DNA from 3 places in the Microbacterium sp. TW_SC_2 genome. Region 1 is predicted to be linked to each of the others. Evidence: predicted binding sites of a transcription regulator. Region 1 holds the regulator's gene; each other region holds the start of a gene.
The links. Region 1 encodes LexA, which represses DNA repair genes until DNA is damaged. Its sites were predicted from a motif close to TCGAACANNTGTTCGA; they were not measured.

Region 1 (2,263 bases):
TAGGGAGTCAGCCCCCGGAGATCGTCGCGAAGCGGCAGGTCATCGAGTGAAGCGGTCACCCTTCCCATGCTAGAACGCCTGACGCGAACCGGGGGCCGCGTGACGCTCCATGGAAGAAAGACGCCCGGCGCTCAGCTCTTATACTGGGCGGGGATCGCGAGCTCCTGGCCGATCTGGATCTCACCGGTCTGAAGCATGTTGAGCCGCGTGATCTCCCCGATCACCTCGCGCGGGTCGGACGCGGGGGCGATCGCGCTCGCGATCGACCACAGGGTGTCACCCGGCAGCACCGTGACCGTGCTGAAGCTCGCCGTGGCGGCGCCGAGATCGTCGCCGGAGGCGATCGCACTGCCGCCACCGATCGCGGCGAAGGCGATGCCGGCCGCCAGCGGGACCGCGGCGAGGGCGAGCAGCACGCGACGACCGCGCACCGTCAGCCGGAGCCGTGTCGCCGGGCGTGCCGGGATGACTGCTGCGGTACTGAAGGCGATGGTGCTCATGTCGTGCTCCTCTGCGTCGTCCCCCGTGTCCGAGGGATCAGCCACCCGCCGCTGGTGCCGGTGGAAGTTGGCGTAGCGTTCGCATTCATCACTCGGCCGGGAGTGCTGGATGCGAAGCTACGTTCCGAAGGTATCTTCGATTTCGAACATCTGTCAAGCGTTCTTCGAAACCTGATCCGCGAATCGGGCGACACGCTCGAACAGATCTTCCAGATCGCCCGGTTTCTCGGATACGGTTTCGATAGCAACACCCCACCACGGGCCACCGACATTCGAAGAGCGACGTCGGGGACGTGCACCGAAGGAGCACCATGAGCGAGAACTCCGCCCTCGAATCCGAGGCCCCTCGTACTCGTCGTCGCAAGAACCTGAGCCCCAAGCAGCTCGCGATCCTCGAGGTCATCCAGACCTCGATCGCGCAGCACGGGTACCCGCCGAGCATGCGGGAGATCGGCGACGCCGTGGGGCTCAAGTCGCTCTCGAGCGTCACGCATCAGCTCGGCCAGCTCGAGCTGAGCGGCTATCTGCGCCGCGACCCCGGGAAGACCCGGGCGATGGAGGTGCTCATCGACCTGCCGGGTACCAGCGGAGAGAACCCCGCCGACGTCGCGACCCCCGTCGGCGACGCCGCGATGGTGCCCCTGGTCGGGCGGATCGCGGCCGGGGTGCCCATCACGGCGGATCAGCAGGTCGAGGAGATCTTCCCGCTGCCGCGACAGCTCGTCGGCAAGGGCGACCTGTTCATGCTCAAGGTCTCGGGTGAGTCGATGATCGACGCGGCGATCTGCGACGGCGACTGGGTGGTCGTGCGGTCCCAGAACAGCGCGGAGAACGGCGAGATCGTCGCGGCGATGCTCGACGACGAGGCGACGGTGAAGACGTTCCGACGTCGCGACGGCCACACCTGGCTGCTCCCCCGCAACTCCGCCTTCGAGCCGATCCTCGGCGATGAGGCCACGGTGCTCGGCAAGGTCGTCGCGGTGCTGCGCTCGGTCTGACTCCACCCGGAATGACGAACCGCCCTCCCCGATGTCCGGGGAGGGCGGTTCGTCGTCGCGGGGGACGGATCAGGCCGAGACGCTGATGTCCTCGCGCACGCGGCGCGTCGCCTCCACGATGTTGCGCAGCGACGCGGTGGTCTCGTCGTACCCGCGGGTCTTCAGCCCGCAGTCCGGGTTGACCCAGATCTGACGCGTGGGGATCTCGTCGACCGCACGGCGCAGCAGCGCCTCGATCTCGTCGACGCCCGGCACGCGCGGCGAGTGGATGTCGTAGACGCCCGGGCCGATGCCGTGGTCGAAGCCGACCTCGGCGATGTCGGCCACGACCTCCATGCGGCTGCGCGCGGCCTCGATCGAGGTCACGTCGGCATCCAGAGCACGGATCGCGTCGATCACGACCCCGAACTCGGAGTAACAGAGATGCGTGTGCACCTGCGTTCCCGCCGCGGCACCTCCCGTGGAGAGACGGAACGAGCCGACCGACCAGTCGAGGTAGGCCTCCTGATCCGCCTTCTTCAGCGGGAGCAGCTCGCGCAGCGCGGGCTCATCGACCTGGATGATCGCGATGCCCGCGGCCTCGAGGTCGCTGATCTCGTCGCGGAGGGCGAGGGCGACCTGGTTCGCGGTCTCCCCCAGAGGCTGGTCATCGCGCACGAACGACCAGGCGAGGATCGTCACCGGGCCGGTGAGCATGCCCTTCATGTGCTTGACCGTGAGCGACTGCGCGTAGGTGGACCAGTCGACCGTGATCGGAGCCGGACG
Region 2 (2,263 bases), 830 kb from region 1:
GTGACCTGCACGCGTGCATGCACGGGCGCCGCACCCGTGCCGGCGAGCGCGAACGGGTCGGAGGTGAGCAGCAGGTCGGCGAGGAGGTCGGTGCGGAGCTGGTCCATCGTGCGTTCGTCTGCGGGGATGATCTCCGGCTCGGGTTCGGGAGGAAGAGCGCTCCCGTCGCCGGAGGCGCCCGCGCGCAACGGGTCGGTCGTGAAGGTGCCGCCCTCGCCGAAGACGACCCATTCGTCGAGGGATGGGCTCGACCAGTCGAGATGCTCGGGGAACACCGGATCGGCGCCGGAGTCGAGCAGGTCGAGATCGAGCGGCCCGGGGTCGAAGGGTGCGCCGAACGCTGACGCATGATCGCCACGAGCCGCGACGACCTGCTGGGCCAGCCGGGTGAGACGGTCCATGACGGCGACCGCGAGGTGTTCGGGGAGCACCACCGTGAGCAGCGCGAGGCCGTCGCCGACGGAGCGCATCGTGACGGTGCGCTCGGACGTCGCTCTCCGATGCCGGTCGACGAGCGTCTCCCCGGCCAGCGCCGCGGAGATCTGACGCACCAGCGCGCGGGTGCGTGCGGGGGTGTCATGCTCGGCGACGACGACGGCCGCGTTGTCATACAGGTCGAGTGCCGTGGCATCCGCCCGTCCGTCTCTGACCGCTTGACGGACGATGTCGCCGGCGCGGACGATCTCGCGCACGTGCGCCGCCGTGATCGCGCCTCGACGGAACGAGCCGCGCACGGTGGGGTGATCGGAGTCGAGGAAGGCGGCATCCGCGAAGGCGTACTCGATGCTGCCCTTCGCCACGTGTCCGGCGGCGGAGTACTCGGCGACCATCGACCGGTGGATCGTGTCGCGATGGGAGGGGCTCTCCTGCACGTCGGCCTCGCACACCCGGAGTCGTGCGATGAGCAGATCGGCGCACTCCGCCTCGAGCCGTGCGATCTGCTCACGCCTTTGCAGCCAGGCATCGAGCAGCGCGCGACGCTGGGCGATGCGGTCATCGGGAGTGGCGGTCATGCCGTCAGTATAGAACATATGTTCGAAACTCGCGACGACCTGTGGACAAAACAGAGGCGCATCGGGGAGGGCGGAGGAACCCGACAACGGATCGTTGCGTTCCTGTGAGCAAGTCGCAGACAACTGGGAGGGCCTCGCTGGCAGACTGGCTTCATGGTGACGTTGCTCCTCGATCAGACGCAACTGGAAGTCGTGCTCTCTCCGATCGAGCGAGCCGTCACCTTCCACCGCGAGAACCTGCGCATCGCGCGCGACACCATCACCAAGGTGCAGCTGACCGAGGACGCATGGACCTGGCTGCGCGGCGTCCCGAACCCGGGAACCCACATCCCCACCGTGCTCGCCGCGGGCAGCTGGAAGGCCGCAGGCAGCCTCGACTTCGTCCTCATCCGCCGACGGCGCCCGAGTGTCGTGATCGACCTCGACGGAGACGCGCAATATCGGCGCCTGATCCTCACGACCCGTCACGGCCTGTCGCTCACGCAGGCGCTGCGCCTCGATGTGTCGGATGAACCCGCCGATGTCGAGGAGATCGTCGCGACCTCGCCGATCCCGGTGACCAAGGGCAGTCGCAGGCCGGTCATCCGGCCACGACCGGCCTGAGCCGATCAGTCCTCTCCCACGACGAAGCCCTCCGTGACCGACAGGTCCGGAGGGCTTCGTCGATGCACGCGCGAGGATCAGCCGTGCTGGTGCTCGCCGTCGTGGTGCTCGTGGTGCTCGCCCTCGTGCGGGTGCTCGCGGTGCTCGCCCTCGTGCGGGTGCTCGTGGTGCTCGCCCTCGTGCGCCGGCGACTCGTCCGTCGAATCGTTCAGGGGAACCGTGTCGATGACTCCGGTCGACGAGTCATCGGAGGTCGACGACTCCTCGGCCGGCTGCTCGCCGAGCGGGTAGTCCTTCGGCTCGTCCTCGTAGTAGGCGCGTGCCGCCGCGGCGAGCATCGAGCTCACGGCCGCCGAACGCGGGTCGGCGTCTTCTGCGTGCTCGGCATCGCCGGCATCGTCGGAGCTGTCGGACTGCTGGTCCGGGGCGGACTCGCCCAGGTCAGCGAAGATCTCGATCCCCGCTGCGGCCTCGGCCTCAGCGGAGCCGGTCTCCTCCGTGGTCCGGTCGGCGTCGGAACCCTCGACAGCGTCGGAAGCGACTCCGTCTTCGACCACGGGGGAGTGCTCGTCATCGGCGTGATCGATGCCGTCAGACTGAGGCGTCGCGTCGTCCCGAGGCGCCTCGTCCTGGCCGTCGTCGCTGCG
Region 3 (2,263 bases), 1.5 Mb from region 1:
GCCGAGCCGACGTCCGCGCCCTCCTGTCCCTGCGCGCGCACGTGCGAGTCGTAGGTCGTGACCTGCAGACCGTACGAGCGGTAGCCGTTGTTCGCCCCCACAGTGCCCGCCCCCGCGGCCTCCGCCGCATCGGCCATCCGCCCCACCGCGACCGCGACGTCGCCGCGCACGAGCCCCGATAGCGTCGTCATCTGCAGCGGCACCTCACCGAGTCCTGCCGGGGTGAAATCGGAGGGCTCGAGGGGGCGCGCCTTGTTCACGACGACCCAGATGCGCGCGGGGTCGCTGAGCGAGATGCAGGGGGCGTTGCCCGCGACGACCGCCGCGCGGAAGCCCTCGCCGCCACCGAATCCGGCGATCACGGCCGCGTCATCGCCCTTCGCGAGGGCGTCCTGCACGCCCGCGCTCGCACACGGATCGGCCGCCGTGGTCGCATCCCGCTGGACGGCGGGAACCTGCAGCACCGCGACCGGCTCCGGCATCGCCGCCGGCGCGGCCGGGGCGAGCGGCGCCCCGGCGAGCGAGAACAGCACGCCGAGCGCGGTGACCGCGATGCCGAGCGGCAGAGCCGGGCCGCGCAAGGGGGAACGCGCGGCCGCATGCTGAGCGTGCGGCAGGGAGGGCATTGCTCCATTGTCTCCCGCGCGACGGGGAAAGCCAGCCCGGTACCGATGTATCGGTGTCCGGGAGCGGGGAGCGTCCACGCTCCGGAATCGTCCATGTCTACGAAATCAGCTTGCATAGCATCCGTTCATATGTTCGAATGAAGCATGCGCTGGCAGGGACAGAAACTCGAAGAGACGGATGCTGCCGCGCTCCCCGGCCTGGAGGAGCGCCGAGGCGTGCTGCGCACCGTCACGACCCCCGAGTTCGCGGGGATGACGTTCCACGAGGTGCTGTCGAAGTCGGCGCTGAATCACGTGCCGGGCGCGTCGCGCATGCCGTTCGCCTGGACGATCAACCCCTACCGCGGATGCAGTCATGCCTGCATCTACTGTTTCGCCCGCGGCACGCACGAGTACCTCGACCTCGACGGGGGCGCCGACTTCGATTCGCAGATCGTGGTGAAGGTCAACGTCGTGGAGGTGCTCGAGAGGGAACTGCGCAAGGGCAGCTGGCAGCATGAGACCGTCGCGCTGGGCACGAACACCGATCCGTATCAGCGGGCCGAGGGGCGCTACGCGCTCATGCCCGGGATCATCGAGACGCTCGCGGCATCCGGCACCCCGATCTCCATCCTCACCAAGGGCACGCTGATCCGCCGCGACATCCCCCTGCTCGTGAAGGCCGCCGAGCGCGTACCGATCGACGTGCAGATGTCGATCGCGATGTACGACGACGCGCTGCAGAAGGCGATCGAGCCCGGCGCCCCGACCACGCAGGCCCGGCTCGACACCGTGCGGGCTTTGGCGGATGCCGGTTTCCGCGTCACCGTGTTCCTGATGCCGATCATGCCCCACATGACCGACTCGGTCGCAGCGATCGACGACGCCCTGACGCGCATCAAGGCGGCGGGCGCCCGCACGGTGATCTACGGGGCCCTGCACCTGCGTGCGGGCGTGAAGCCCTGGTTCATGCAGTGGCTCGGCGAGGCACGCCCCGATCTCGTCTCGTCGTACCGCGGGCTGTACCCCGGTGTCTCCGCCGAAGCCCCGAAGGCGTACCGGCAGTGGCTCGCCAAGCGGGCTCGCCCCCTGATCCGGGCGCACGGCCTCGACGGTCGGCACGAAGACGACTACCCGCAGCGGGGCATCCGCCCCGGCCAGGGACACGTCGAATCGATCTGGCGTCAGGGAACCGTGCAGAGCACCGGCCGCCCGAGCGCGGCCGTCACCTTCCGGACGACGGGATCGGGGGCGGCATCGCCCGCGCAGCCGATGCTGTTCTGAGGACTCGCCTTCCGGTCGGCGAGGACTCCCCGGCCGCGTAGGCTCGGGAGTTATGGCTCTCGGCGCGACAATGCACACCTTCGACGTTCAACTCGCCGACACCGACCGCGGAGTCTACGAGGACTTCTCGCTGCGGGTGGCGCGGCATCCGTCCGAGACCGACGCCTACATGGTGACCCGACTGCTCGCGTACGGCCTCGAGTACACGGAAGGGATCGTGTTCAGCGAGGGCATCTCGCAGACCGACGAGCCCGCGGTACTGGTGCGCGACATGACCGGGGCGATCACGGGGTGGATCGAGATCGGAGCACCCGACGCCGAACGCCTCCACTACGGCAGCCGCCTCGCCGAACGCACGGTCGTGTACACGCACC

Region 2: ACWA14_RS14405 (HNH endonuclease signature motif containing protein) is a predicted target of LexA. The motif match lies at 1,024-1,039, and genes of this name have one in related genera.
Region 3: ACWA14_RS01930 (Rv2578c family radical SAM protein) is a predicted target of LexA. The motif match lies at 748-763, and genes of this name have one in related genera.

What each region holds. Positions count from the first base shown of each region.
Region 1 covers NZ_CM143952.1:2,138,577-2,140,839, forward strand. Annotated here, with positions in the region: gene ACWA14_RS10140 (histidinol-phosphate transaminase) at 1-68, opposite strand, end outside; gene ACWA14_RS10145 (LysM peptidoglycan-binding domain-containing protein) at 132-500, opposite strand; gene lexA (transcriptional repressor LexA) at 812-1,498, shown strand; gene metE (5-methyltetrahydropteroyltriglutamate--homocysteine S-methyltransferase) at 1,568-2,263, opposite strand, start outside.
Region 2 covers NZ_CM143952.1:2,968,124-2,970,386, reverse strand. Annotated here, with positions in the region: gene ACWA14_RS14405 (HNH endonuclease signature motif containing protein) at 1-1,013, opposite strand, end outside; gene ACWA14_RS14400 (hypothetical protein) at 1,167-1,616, shown strand; gene ACWA14_RS14395 (ATP-binding cassette domain-containing protein) at 1,694-2,263, opposite strand, start outside.
Region 3 covers NZ_CM143952.1:390,381-392,643, reverse strand. Annotated here, with positions in the region: gene ACWA14_RS01935 (M15 family metallopeptidase) at 1-626, opposite strand, end outside; gene ACWA14_RS01930 (Rv2578c family radical SAM protein) at 771-1,889, shown strand; gene ACWA14_RS01925 (YaeQ family protein) at 1,942-2,263, shown strand, end outside.